Regions from separate parts of the Rheinheimera sp. MM224 genome, predicted to be linked through region 3. Evidence: predicted binding sites of a transcription regulator. Region 3 holds the regulator's gene; each other region holds the start of a gene.

Region 1 (4,238 bases), 1.6 Mb from region 3:
TTGCACTTCCTGCGGTAACAGCGGAGTGGCCAGAGCCAGTTTATTCTGCACCTGAACCTGAGCTATATCCGGGTTGGTATCGGCGCTGAAGGTTAAGGTTAAAGTCACAGAACCATTGGATTCAGAAGTGGATGACATATACATCAGGCCATCCAGACCTTTCATTTTCTGTTCTATAACCTGGGTAACCGTATCTTCAAGAGTACGGGCTGAAGCTCCAGGATAGCTGGCGCTGACGCTGATAGCAGGTGGTGCTATCGATGGATATTGTGCGATTGGCAAAGTGTTGATGGCTAATATACCAGCCAGCATCACCACTATGGCCAACACCCAGGCAAAAATCGGCCTGTCGATAAAAAATCGTGACATCAGGATTCTCCGTTGGCTTTACTGTGACTTGGCTTGAGCAGCTGCATCGGTTGGAACCGCCTGAACTGGCGCACCAGGACGTATTTTTTGCAAGCCTTCAATAATCAGTTGATCACCGGCATTTAAGCCGCTGCTGACCAGCCAATCTGAACCTATAGTGCGGTCGGCTTGTAAAATACGGGCTTCTACTTTGCCTTCTTTACCAATGACCATAGCGGTGGCTTCACCTTTGCTATTACGGCTGATACCACGTTGTGGCGCCAGAATAGCGTTGGCTTTTACACCTTCAACCACTTCAGCGCGCACATACATACCTGGCAGCAGTAACTTTTCAGGGTTAGGAAACTGTGCCCTTAAGGTGACAGAACCAGTACCCGGATCCACTGTCACTTCAGAAAACTGCAGCGTGCCTTTATGTGGATAAACAGAGCCATCTTCCATTTTCAGTTCAACGACGGTCTGAATGGCAGCATCAGAACCTAAAGCACCGGATGCCAGCGCTTTTTTCAGTTGCAGTAACTCGTTGCTTGACTGAGTCAGGTCGACATAAATAGGATCAAGCTGAGTCACAGTCGCTAAAGCTGTTGTTTGATTGGCGCTGACTAAAGCACCTGCCGTCACAGCGGACTTACTGATCTGGCCGCTGATAGGAGACAATACCTTGCTGTAATTTAAATTAATCTGAGCTGTTTTCAGCTGAGCCTGAGCTGTCAGTAAATCGGCCTGAGCTTGTTTATAGCTGGCGTCAGCTTCATCAAATTCCTGCTGACTGACAGCTTTAATTTTCAACAATTCGGTATAACGACTGGCTTTTGATTTGCTGCTGGCGATGCTGGCCTGAGCCCGGGCTACCGCGGCTTTAGCGCTTGAAAGCTGCGCGTCAAAACTGGCAGGGTCGATTTGATACAAAGCCTGACCTGCTTTTACTTCACCGCCTTCGGTAAATAAACGTTGCAGCACTATGCCGTCGACCTGAGGGCGGATTTCAGCAATTTGTGAGGCAGCAACGCGGCCTGGTAATTCTTTGGTCAGGGTAATGGCCTGACTTTTCAGAGTAACTACGCCAACAGGCATAGCCTGAGCCGCTGGTGCAGAGGCTTGTTGAGCCTGGCCACAACCGGCCAAAGCAACAGAGCCCGCCAGGGCTGAAAGGGCAAAAAATACGATGCGGGAACGCTGCATGTTTAGAATCTCCATTTAGAGTGAACGTTCATTCTAAGTTAATTGACTGGTTTTTTCCAGCTTAATTTGTCGCCGTTTTATGGGCTTTGGTCGTTATCTGAACTATTTATCGGAACTACAAAGGGGCAGTCGCTGACTTTGTTTCAGATCAAAACAGCGCAAAAGCCGATGTTTTAAACTGGTGCCACCTTTGACGGGACAACAGAGAAAAGTTCAATGCAGGTGTTATGGTCAGCTGATTTAATACAGAAATATTCGGTGAATGGTCCCCGTTATACGTCTTACCCAACGGCTTTATCCTTATTGCCAGACTTTCCTGCATCAGCTGTCCAGGCGGCGTTGGCCAATTCAGCTTCAGAGCTGTGTTTGTACCTGCATATCCCGTTTTGCCAGCAGCTGTGTTATTACTGCGGCTGCAACAAAATAGTGACCCGCCACAGTGAAAAAGCTGATTTGTATCTGCAAAGTCTATCCAGGGAAATGGCGCTGTATCAGCCGTTACTTTGTGATAAAACCATTTCACAGCTGCATTTAGGTGGTGGCACTCCCACTTTTTTGACTGAAGATCAGTTATCCAAACTTATGCAGTTGCTCAGACAACATTTTGTGTTTAAAGCCGATGCTGAACTTTCGATAGAAATCGACCCACGCAGCTGCAGTCTGGAAAAGCTGGCTCATTTGCGCCAATTGGGTTTTAGCCGGGTTAGTTTTGGTGTGCAGGACTTTGATGAGCAAGTGCAAATAGCCATCAATAGAGTGCAAAGCGAAGATCTGGTCCAGGCTTTGGTGCTGGAAGCCAGGCGTTTAGGTTTTAGCTCTATTAATCTGGATTTGGTCTATGGCTTACCTTACCAACAACCAGAACGATTTTTACAGACGCTGCAAAGCGTATTACAGCTGGATCCGGACAGAGTGTCGTTATTCAGTTATGCCCATATGCCCACCCGTTTTGCCGCCCAGCGCAAAATTCCAACCCAAAGCCTGCCACAGGCTGAAGATAAACTGGCCTTGTTGCAGCTTGCTATCAAGCATTTCAGTGAAGCTGGTTACCAGTGTATTGGTATGGATCATTTCGCCAAAGCCACAGACTCTTTAGCCATAGCGCAGCAACAAGGTAAATTGCAGCGTAACTTTCAGGGCTACACCACAGCAGGCCAGGATGCTTTGATTGGCTTGGGGGTGTCTTCTATTAGCCAGGTCAATGGCGTGATTTGGCAAAATCAAAAAGAACTGCAAGATTATCAGAAGCAGCTTAGTGCCGGACAATTGCCGTTGGAACGGGGTTTTAGTTTAAGTCAGGACGATAAAATCCGCGCAGCCTTAATCAGCCAACTGATTTGCCATTTTAAACTGGATATCCCTGACTTTTGTCAGCGCTTTGCTATAGAGGATTTCTGGAGTTATTTTGCCGATGCCTTACCTAAGTTGGACCCGCTGATAGCCGATGGCTTAGTTTTATGTTCTGACATTGTTATTCAGGTGACGCCACTGGGTCGGTTACTGGTGCGTTTAGTTTGTGCCAGTTTTGACCGTTACCTGCATCAGGCCAATAGCTTGAGTTATTCCAAAGTGGTTTGATCCAACATCAAAGCCTTCCCTATTTTTGACAACGCCTGAACCGTAGGCAATTTAATTTACAGAACTGTGCTTCTTTTTCTGTTTTTCTCACTAAACTACTGAAACATAGCCACAAGCTTTAAAAAGCTGTGGCTTATTTCAAGTGATCTACAGGATGAAGTAAATGACTGACCCTTTTATGCTAGCCGCGATAGAACAAGCCAAAAAAAGTTTAGCCGAAGGCGGCATTCCTATAGGTTCAGTGCTGGTGATCGATGGTGAAATTGTAGGCCGCGGCCACAATCAGCGGGTACAAAAGGGCAGTTGTGTGTTGCATGCGGAAATGGATTGTCTGGAAAACGCCGGTCGTTTAACAGCAAAAGACTACCAACGAGCCGTGTTGTATTCCACCTTATCCCCTTGTGATATGTGCAGCGGCACTGTGTTGCTTTATGGTATTCCTAAAGTAGTCGTAGGTGAAAACCGTACTTTTCAGGGGCCTGAAGGTTATGTCAAAAGCCGCGGCGTTGAACTTATTGTTCAGGACAATGCTGAATGTGTGCAACTGATGCAGGATTTTATCGCCACTAAACCAGAATTATGGAATGAAGATATAGGGGAATAACGTGAAGTTATGGCTCGTTCTGCTACATGGATTGTTGGTCTGTGTCCCGGCATCTGTTGATGCCTCAGCATGGGATAACAGTAGCTCAGGCTGGTTGTTGTTGGCCGCGGCAGCGCTTTTTTATTATTCCTGCTACTTTGGCCTTTGTTATTTTTATATTTCGGGTGAATCGTAAACTCAAAGCTATTGTAAATACAGGTCAGCGCTCAGCGTTGATGCAGCAAAATCGCAGCCGGATCCTCTCGATGATTGTTGAACAAGCTCCGTTGTTACAGGTGTTGGATGCCCTGGTTGAAGGCGCTGAACAAATGGACCCGTCGGCCAGCTGCACTGTGTTGTTACTGGATGAACAGGGGCTTTTACATGTAGCTTCAGCTCCTCATTTGCCGGATGAATACAACGCAGCTATTGAGGGTTTGGCTGCAGCTTATGGTGTGGGATCCTGCGGTACTGCCGCCTATTCAGGTGAGCGCGTGATAGTGGAAGATGTGCGGCTGCATCCTTA
Region 2 (4,238 bases), 1.3 Mb from region 3:
TATTTTATGTAACGTTTATTTTAAATTTTGTGTGTGAATTTACTATATTTGCAGATATTTTCGTTTTATCCTTGATCCTTCTTCGGTTTTTTTACAAACTAGCTCCATCTCTGTTTATTCACCTGTTTGAGTGAGATGTCCGACATGAAGTCGGTGAGGCCTGAAGGATAAGGTATGGAAGTTGTAGTTAGCTCCGAACAACCTGACAATAAAGAATGGCTGTCCCATGTTAAAATTGGTCAGCGCTTTGACCTTGAGTTATTGGATCAACGCAAAAGCCGCTGTAGCTGCGAACTGGTTGGCTACAAAGCTGGTAAATATGTATTGTTCAGAGTAGAAGACGACACTCTGCCGGATCGCTTTTTTATTAACGGTTTGGCTGTGGTCTGTCGGTTTTTAGTCGAAAATTCGGTCGGCGAATGTTTTGCTTTTAAATCTGAATTGCTGCAGTTGATCCGTTTTCCTGATAAATTGGCTGTAATCAGCTTTCCTTCCGCGATACAACGTCGTGCTTTACGTAACGAAAGACGTAACAGTATTTTTATCCCAGCTTCGGTGCGGCTCAATCTGGAAGTTGTGCAAAGTGCCCGCAGTTTTCGTGGCCACGTGATTGATGTATCCAGCGGTGGTTGCCGTTTTTTGTTTGACCCTTCTCATCAGGGCAGCAAGGTCAATCTGGCGCCTATAGTTCTGCATATCCAATGTGAAAAAGTAGGTATTGATCAACAAATTCAAGGTGAAGTACGTAACTCCAGACTAGAGGAACGTGGGCTCTCTATTGGTATTCAGTTTAACCTGCCACAGCTGTACCTGGATAAGTTGGCGGTTGCTTCCTGAGAAAAGCCCTTCTGACCCGACAATTCGTTGAGTCAGAAGGACGCTTTTAAAGCATTGGCTATTAAAACGAATAACGGGCACCAATCATCCATACATAAGGATCGATACTGACATCGACTGACTGAATGGTGTTATTGTTCACCAGCACACGACCAGTGGTATCTATATCCATTTTACTTAGCATCAGATGTACACCCCAGCTGTCTGCCAGTTTCACATTAACACCTGCCTGCATAGCCAGTCCCCATGAATCTTTTAACTTCAGTTCTACTTTGTCATCTGCATCTGCCACATTCAGTGCTTGCAAGGTACTGACTAATTCGCCAGAGACTTTTTCCTGAAAGAAGTTAGTGTAATTCAGACCTAAACCGATAAAGGGGTCGAATCTGCTGTCACCTAAATCAAAATGATACTGGGCTAATAAGGTGGGAGGTAATTGTTTACTGCTGCCCAGTGCTAAGCCATCAATGGCTGAACCTTTGACCTGCATATCATGTTTAAATGGGGTGGCAGCAATCAACTCCAGGGTCCAGTTTTTATTCAGTTGATAGTCAATGGTAATGCCCAATTGGGTATTGTTGTCCACCGCCACTTCAGTGGAATTTGCTGGTAAGCCAGCCACAGTCTCGACCACATTCAAATGACCGCTGGACTCTTGAGGTGCCACAGTAATGGCGCCAACATTCACTGACCAGTTAGCCAGAGCCGGAGCGGCAGAGGCGGCTAACAATAAAGAAGCGATTGTTTTGTAACTTGTTTTCATCAGAATGATCCTTAGCTTGAGAAACTGGCGTCATTCTGCGCTTCTGCTGTGGTTAAACTTTGCCCCAGATCAATAGTTGCTATAAACCCTTAGTCTCTTTAAGGTTTTTATTGATATAAAACAAAAAATGGAAGGGGAAAGGAATAAAAGCAACCGGAATACAGCTATTCAGGTTGCTCTTCATAAGATGTCAGGAAATATAGCGGGCTTTTTTATTTTCTTTCAGCATGGTCATATCCACCAGTACTAAACCATCTACACAGTCAGCAAAATCAGGATCCACACCAAAAGCCAGAAAGCGCACACCACCAGGTTCGGTCAGTTCACTGTATTGTTTATACAAAGTAGGGATGCTGACGCCCATATTGGCCAATAAATGCTTTAACTGGACAAAGTCCTGACTGTAGCTATCCCCGGTAAAATGTTGCTGTAGCTGACTTAAGGTATCCATAGGCAATTCGTAAGGAATATTTGGCACAGCACTTTGTTCAGGGCAACGGAAATACAGGCTGTAAAAATACACCATCAGATCCCGTGCGGCTTTAGGGTAGCTATTAGATAAGCTGACACCACCAAATAAATAACGGATATCCGGATTTTGTTTTAAGTAAGCCCCTATGCCGTACCACAAATAATCCAGACTACGTTTGCCCCAGTAACGGGGTTGCACAAAGCTGCGACCCAGCTCAAGACCCTGATCTAAATAGGGCGTCATCGCAGGGTTAAACTGGAATAAAGATGCCGTATACAAGCCTGCAAGGCCTTTCTCCGCCATTACTTTAGCTGTGTTAGCAAAACGGTAAGCTCCGACTATTTCTAAATCGTCTTTATCCCATAAAATCAGTTGCTCGTAGTAGCTGTCGTACTGATCGATATCACGGCGCTGACCGCTGCCTTCACCTACGGCCCGAAAGGCAATTTCACGTAAACGGCCAATTTCGCGCAGTACAGGCGAGCTTTGCTGATACTGATATAAATAAATTTGTTTGCCATCGCTGGTTTCACCCAACAGAGGGCAGGCTTCAACTGCTTTTTTCAGCAAAATACGGTCTTCAGGATGCGCTATCGCAGTTTGAGTCTTAAACAGCGGCGATTTGTCTTTGGCCAGACGATACAAGTGTTTTTTAAATAGTTTTACTTTGGCCTGAGTTTCTAATTGCAGATGAGCAAAGCTGTCATAAGGAATTTGTTCACCAATTCGCATAGCGATGTTTTTATGCTTCTGATTAAACATCTCTTGCACCAGCAACATAGTAGCCAGTGGCTTGTAAATCATCGAAGCGCCATAAAACATCGCAGAGTTACGGCCGTCTATATAAATAGGCAAAATAGGGGCTTTGGCATTCATCGCAAAACGTAAAAAACCGCCATGCCATTTGCCATCACGAATACCATTGGGTTTTAAGCGTGATACTTCACCGGCTGGAAATAGAATCAGCGCACCTTCGGCTGCTAAGTGATCACTGATACGATCGATACGACTGCGTTCAGTACCACCACTCATGTTATTTACAGGCAACAACAGAGAATGCAGAGGTTCAACGGCCATTAATAGCTGATTGGCGATCACTTTGACATCAGGACGTATATCCCGCACCAGTTTAATCAAAGCTAAACCATCTAAAGATCCGATAGGGTGGTTGGCGATAATCACGACACGGCCAGTACTTGGAATACGCTCCACTTCGTTGTCACGTACTGCGTAGGCGAAGTTAAAGTAATCCAGCACTTGTTCTACAAATTCAATACCCTGCAAATGCGGATAACGTTTGGCGAAGGCGATAAATTCCTGTTCGTGTAGCAGATGGCGTAAGGCGCCTTTGACCGGTTTGGCTAACCAGGGTTTTTGTTCGAGTTTTGGCAGATGCGTTTGCATCATTTGGTCAACACTGATCATAGCGATACCTCTGTAAGAGCCACTGTCTATGCAGAGAGTAGGGGGTTAACATGACAAAAATGCGTCAGATTTATGGCTTTTTGTGGAAATTTTAGCCTGCTCAGGCGACTTTGCTCTGAGCAGGTTGTTCCTCGCTAAGCACGGCCATCGGCATGGCAGCCAGCGTATGGCTTTGTTCTGTCCAGTGATACAGCGTTAATGAGCCATCCTGCTGCTCTATCAAGGCTGTGCAGTTATCAATCCAGTCGCCGACGTTGCAGTAAATAATACCATCCTGCAGGCTGATTTCCGGATGATGAATATGGCCACAGACCACACCATCAAAACCTGAACGTTTGGCTTTCGCCACAGCTGCGTCACGGTAGCGGGCAATCGCCTGCTGAGCACCTGGTACTTTGCTTTTGATAAAGGCAGCCAAACTGAAATAACGTCCACCTAAAGCACGGCGAATACGATTGCTCCAGCGATTTAAAAACAGTAAGAAGTCATACAGATTGTCACCCAGCCAGGCGTGAAAACGACCAAAGTTCACTTCTTTGTCAAACTCATCGCCGTGCAATAACAGCAGCTTTTTCCCTAAAGCCGTAGTATGGCAGCCGCGTAATTGTAATTTGATGGTGCCAAACTGGCGACCTGCCCAGTGGCGGAATTCTTCATCATGGTTGCCCGGAATATAAATGACTTCAGTGCCCTGATCGGCTTTGGCCAGCAGGCTTTGGATCACGGCGTTTTGCTCCGGGC
Region 3 (4,238 bases):
GCCACTATGGAAAACTGAATAGGGGCAGATTGTTGTAAATTCAGCAGAATATCCAGCAGGGTATAACTGTCTTTGCCGCCGGACAAACACACCATCACCTTGTCGCCTTCTTCAATCATATTAAAGTCGGCAATAGCCTGACCTACGCCACGGCGCAGGCGTTTGTGTAATTTGTTCAGGTTATATTGTGCTTTGGCTTCTGCTGCATGTGACATAAAACAACGACCCTACGGAAAAATGGCGCGTAGTATAACCAACTACGCGCCACCTTTATATACCCGTCGCACTTGAAGCTGCAGCTTTGTTGACTGCGCGCTCTCGCCCCAGTCACCTATTCGATAGGTCAGCTTTGCTCTCTGGCGAGCATCCGCCTCATTCCATAGACACATAGGACTACTATGCTCCTGGGGTCTCATGCACTTGTCTCCTCCCTGCAACTCCAATTACTTGCGTATAGCTATGGAGCTGGTGGGAATTTAATGTTTTGCCAGTGGGCAAACAAAACCTGCAGGTTTTACCGCCAAAACATCACAGTCAAGTCTGTCTATCACATGCTCTGCTGTATTGCCGATAATAGCGGCTGATAAACCAGTGCGCCCTATAGTGCCTATCACCACCATTTCGGCGTCCAGTTGTTGGGCTAATTTGGGGATCACATCTTCTGGCATGCCTTCGAGTACATGAGTCTGAGCCGAAGGTAGTTCAAATTCCAACGCCAGCTTTTGCACGGCCTCCAGATGGTGAGTTTTCATCGTCTGGTTGTATTCCTGCGGATTAAATTCAGGAATTTCAATGGCAATATTCACAGGCGTACCCGGGAAGGCATTAACCAGCTGCACTTTGCCATTCAGCAGCGCTGCCAATTGTTTGGATTGCTGAATAATACGCTGGTTCAGCGAACTGTGATGTGTTTGCTCACTGCCAGCATTGACCGCAGCTACTATATTGCCATGTTCAGGCCATTCATGATCTTTGACCAGTAATACAGGGCAAGGGCATTTGCGCAAAATATGCCAGTCGGTTGGGGTGAATATCATGGATTTGAGCACATCGTGATCGTGTGTGCCTTTGATCACCAGACTGTATTCTTTTTCCAGCACAGCCTGCACTATGGCTTCAAAAGGCCTGTTATGCCAAACCACCTGAATATCAATGTTCAGACCTTGCTCCCTGTAGTCTGCAATCAGTTCGCTGATCCAGAGTTCACGGTCGTTAATCACAGCCTGGCGCATAGACTCACGCTCTTCGCCGGATAACATGGTGGTCATCTCGTAAGAAAAGTCGTAAATAGACAAAAAAGCCGTCAGTTGACAGTTTTGCAGTTTGGCCAGTTCAACAGCCCGGGTCAGGGCTTTTTGTTCAGCCACTGAAGGGTCTAGTACTACCAGTACTTTAGGATATAAGGTCATATCATGCTCCTGCTAAGCTAAGGCTTACCCTGTAAGTGTAGCCAAGGTAGCGAAGGTAGGCTGATAAGTCCTTGTGCTGGATCAACAAAACCCTTGTTACTGTGGGTCTGTTGATCTGTCAGCGAGCTATAGCGGAACCACCAGCCAGTTTACTTAACGCATCCGGATCGCTGATACAAATCAGCTTGCCATCCACGTGTATTAAGTCGTCCTTATGGAATCGACCTAATAAACGGCTAATAGTTTCAACCGTCAGGCCTAAATAGTTACCTATTTCACCCCTGGTCATACTTAAACGGAATTCTTTTTTGGAAAAACCACGATTTGCGAAACGTTGTGCCAGATTAGTTAAAAAGGCTGCCAGCTTTGCTTCAGCGTTTTTACGGTTCAATAACAACAACATTTGTTGATCGCCGCTGATATCCTGACTCATCAGGCGCATCATCTGCTGACGCAGTTTTGGCAGTTCTCCCATCAGCTGATCCATCTGATTGTAGGGAATTTCACAAACCATAGCGGTTTCCAGTGCCTGAGCAAAACTTGGGTGTTGTTGCTCACCTATGGCGTCAAAACCTATCACGTCACCAGGTAAATGAAAGCCGGTAATTTGTTCTTCACCGGATTCAGTTAAGGTGAAAGTTTTAAAAGAACCGCTACGCACCGCATACAAAGAGTGCAGGGCTGTACCAGCTTCTATCAAAAAGTCGCCTTTGTGCAGAGGTTTTTTGCGTTCGATAATATCGTCCAACGTGTCCAGTTCGGCATTATTTAATGTAAAAGGCAGGCAAAGCTGACTAAAACCGCAATGTTGGCAACTTAAATTTGAACCGGACATAAGGTATTCCTTTTTGACGACTTCCCCAGCTTAGAAAAGTCGCGGCGCTAATGCAATAGCTATAGTGTAAAGTGCATACAAGGCCAGTAATAGAGCCGCACTGGCTCTGACCCAATGTTTATTTTTAAATCGACTCAGGCTACGGGCAAAACTGCCGACCGCCAGCATAGCAGGTAAGGTACCAAGGCCAAAAGCACACATCAGTAGTGCACCTTGCAAGGCACTGCCGCTGGCCAGACTCCAGCCTAAACTGCTGTACACCAGACCACAAGGTAAAAACCCCCAACATAGACCATAAGCTAAGGCTTTTGGGCTGCTATCCAGAGGCAACAACGCTTTGGAGAATGGTTGTATTCTGCGCCATAAAGCCGATCCCTGTTTTTCAAGAAAGGTTAACGCAAACCACAAACGAGCGACGTAAAAGGCCATCAGTAACAGCATCAAACCCGCCAGTAACTTCAGCCAGAATAAACTGATGCCAAGTTTTACCAGCACTGCTGCACCAAAAGCCCCGGTCAATGCTCCCAACAGGCTATAGGTTGTTAAACGACCCAGGCTGAGCATCAGCTGAAGTCTGAGTTGCTGTAACAGATTTAATTGAGGCATAGAAAGTTGCAACGCACTGGCTATACCGCCGCACATCACCAGGCAGTGACTACTGCCTAAAAAACCTATGCTCAGGGCAGCAAGTAGGTTAAGCGTAAGTTCTGGACTCATTGTGGAGGTTGTTTATCCGGATCCGCTTCAGGTTTTACGGCTTTGTTGTTTTCTTCAAACAAGATGCTCATGCCTTCCTTGTTTAAATCATCAAACTGGCGGCTGCGCACTGCCCAGAAAAAGATGCCCAGCCCAATACAGACAAAAAGTATGGCGATGGGGATCAGCACATAAATAATACTCATGCTTTAAGTAACCTCAGGGAATTAGACACCACTAAAATAGAACTGAACGACATTCCGATGACTGCAATATAAGGCGACACAAACCCCATCACGGCGAGTGGAATAATCACCAGATTATAACCTACTGCCCACCACAGATTTTGTTTTACGATACGTTGCGCCAGTAAAGCACCTTCAATCAGTTCTTGTACTAAATTCAAATCATTATGCAGTAATACCACATCGGCCTGGTTTTTGGATAAATCAGTGCCTGAATCCAGTGCGACAGACACATGGGCGGCATGAAAACAAGGACTGTCATTAATGCCATCACCTAACATCAGTACCTTATCGCCTTTTGCCACGGCCTGGCGAATATGTTCAACTTTTTGCTCTGGACTACAACCTTTAAAGACCTGATCAAACTGCAATTGCTGCTGTACTTCTTCCACTTGAGCAGAAGAATCGCCTGTTAGCATCGACACACCCAAGCCGCGTTGTTTTAACGCTTTAACAAGAGCTGGAACTTCAGGACGTAAAGCGTCTGACAGTTTGACGGAGAACACCAGTTGATTATTGATACTGCAACAGACGGCGGCATCAGTTTCAGCTTGTACGCCACAAAATGCAGCGCTGCCGACTTTTACATCAGCGCTTGTTCCATCATGTAGTACCCAGCGTGCTGATAAGCCAGAACCTACATGCACCTGCACCTGTTCAACTTTGAGCTGGTGTTTGAAGTCAGTGGTCAGATAACCCGAAAAGGCTTTGGCTATAGGATGCTCAGAATAAGTTTCAATGCGGGCAATAAGCGCTAACAGAGTAGCTTCGCTATACGCTGTGCCATGCAACTGAGTGTGCTGAATACTAAAACGGCCCTGCGTCAGACTACCGGTTTTGTCCAGAAAAATGGAATTGAGTTGTGGCAATATTTCCAGCACTTGCTGATTCTTGATCAAAATACCTTTGCGGTTCAAACGGGCTAAAGCACAGGTAATGGCAGTAGGTGTAGCCAAGGTTAAAGCGCAAGGGCAGGTGGCTACTAAGACAGATAAAGTCACCCAAAAAGCTCGGTCTTGATCCAGCCAGAAATACCAGAGTAAAAAAGTAGCA

What was found. The regulator FNR, encoded in region 3, switches genes on or off when oxygen is low (the NO sensors DNR and NnrR bind a similar motif). The targets are predictions, from matches to a motif close to TTGATNTANATCAA.
Region 1: a site for FNR is predicted at 1,690-1,703, ahead of hemN (oxygen-independent coproporphyrinogen III oxidase). Genes of this name have one in related genera too.
Region 2: a site for FNR is predicted at 1,711-1,724, ahead of OM978_RS16730 (OmpW/AlkL family protein). Genes of this name have one in related genera too.

The regions. Positions count from the first base shown of each region.
Region 1 covers NZ_OX352320.1:3,843,074-3,847,311, reverse strand. Annotated here, with positions in the region: gene OM978_RS18100 (efflux RND transporter permease subunit) at 1-369, opposite strand, end outside; gene OM978_RS18095 (efflux RND transporter periplasmic adaptor subunit) at 388-1,551, opposite strand; gene hemN (oxygen-independent coproporphyrinogen III oxidase) at 1,768-3,129, shown strand; gene OM978_RS18085 (nucleoside deaminase) at 3,293-3,733, shown strand; gene OM978_RS18080 (diguanylate cyclase domain-containing protein) at 3,793-4,238, shown strand, end outside.
Region 2 covers NZ_OX352320.1:3,531,879-3,536,116, reverse strand. Annotated here, with positions in the region: gene OM978_RS16735 (PilZ domain-containing protein) at 175-837, shown strand; gene OM978_RS16730 (OmpW/AlkL family protein) at 899-1,600, opposite strand; gene OM978_RS16725 (lysophospholipid acyltransferase family protein) at 1,791-3,497, opposite strand; gene OM978_RS16720 (UDP-2,3-diacylglucosamine diphosphatase) at 3,598-4,238, opposite strand, start outside.
Region 3 covers NZ_OX352320.1:2,274,333-2,278,570, forward strand. Annotated here, with positions in the region: gene ttcA (tRNA 2-thiocytidine(32) synthetase TtcA) at 1-215, opposite strand, end outside; gene uspE (universal stress protein UspE) at 477-1,409, opposite strand; gene fnr (fumarate/nitrate reduction transcriptional regulator Fnr) at 1,528-2,244, opposite strand; gene OM978_RS10725 (sulfite exporter TauE/SafE family protein) at 2,275-2,961, opposite strand; gene ccoS (cbb3-type cytochrome oxidase assembly protein CcoS) at 2,958-3,146, opposite strand; gene OM978_RS10735 (heavy metal translocating P-type ATPase) at 3,143-4,238, opposite strand, start outside.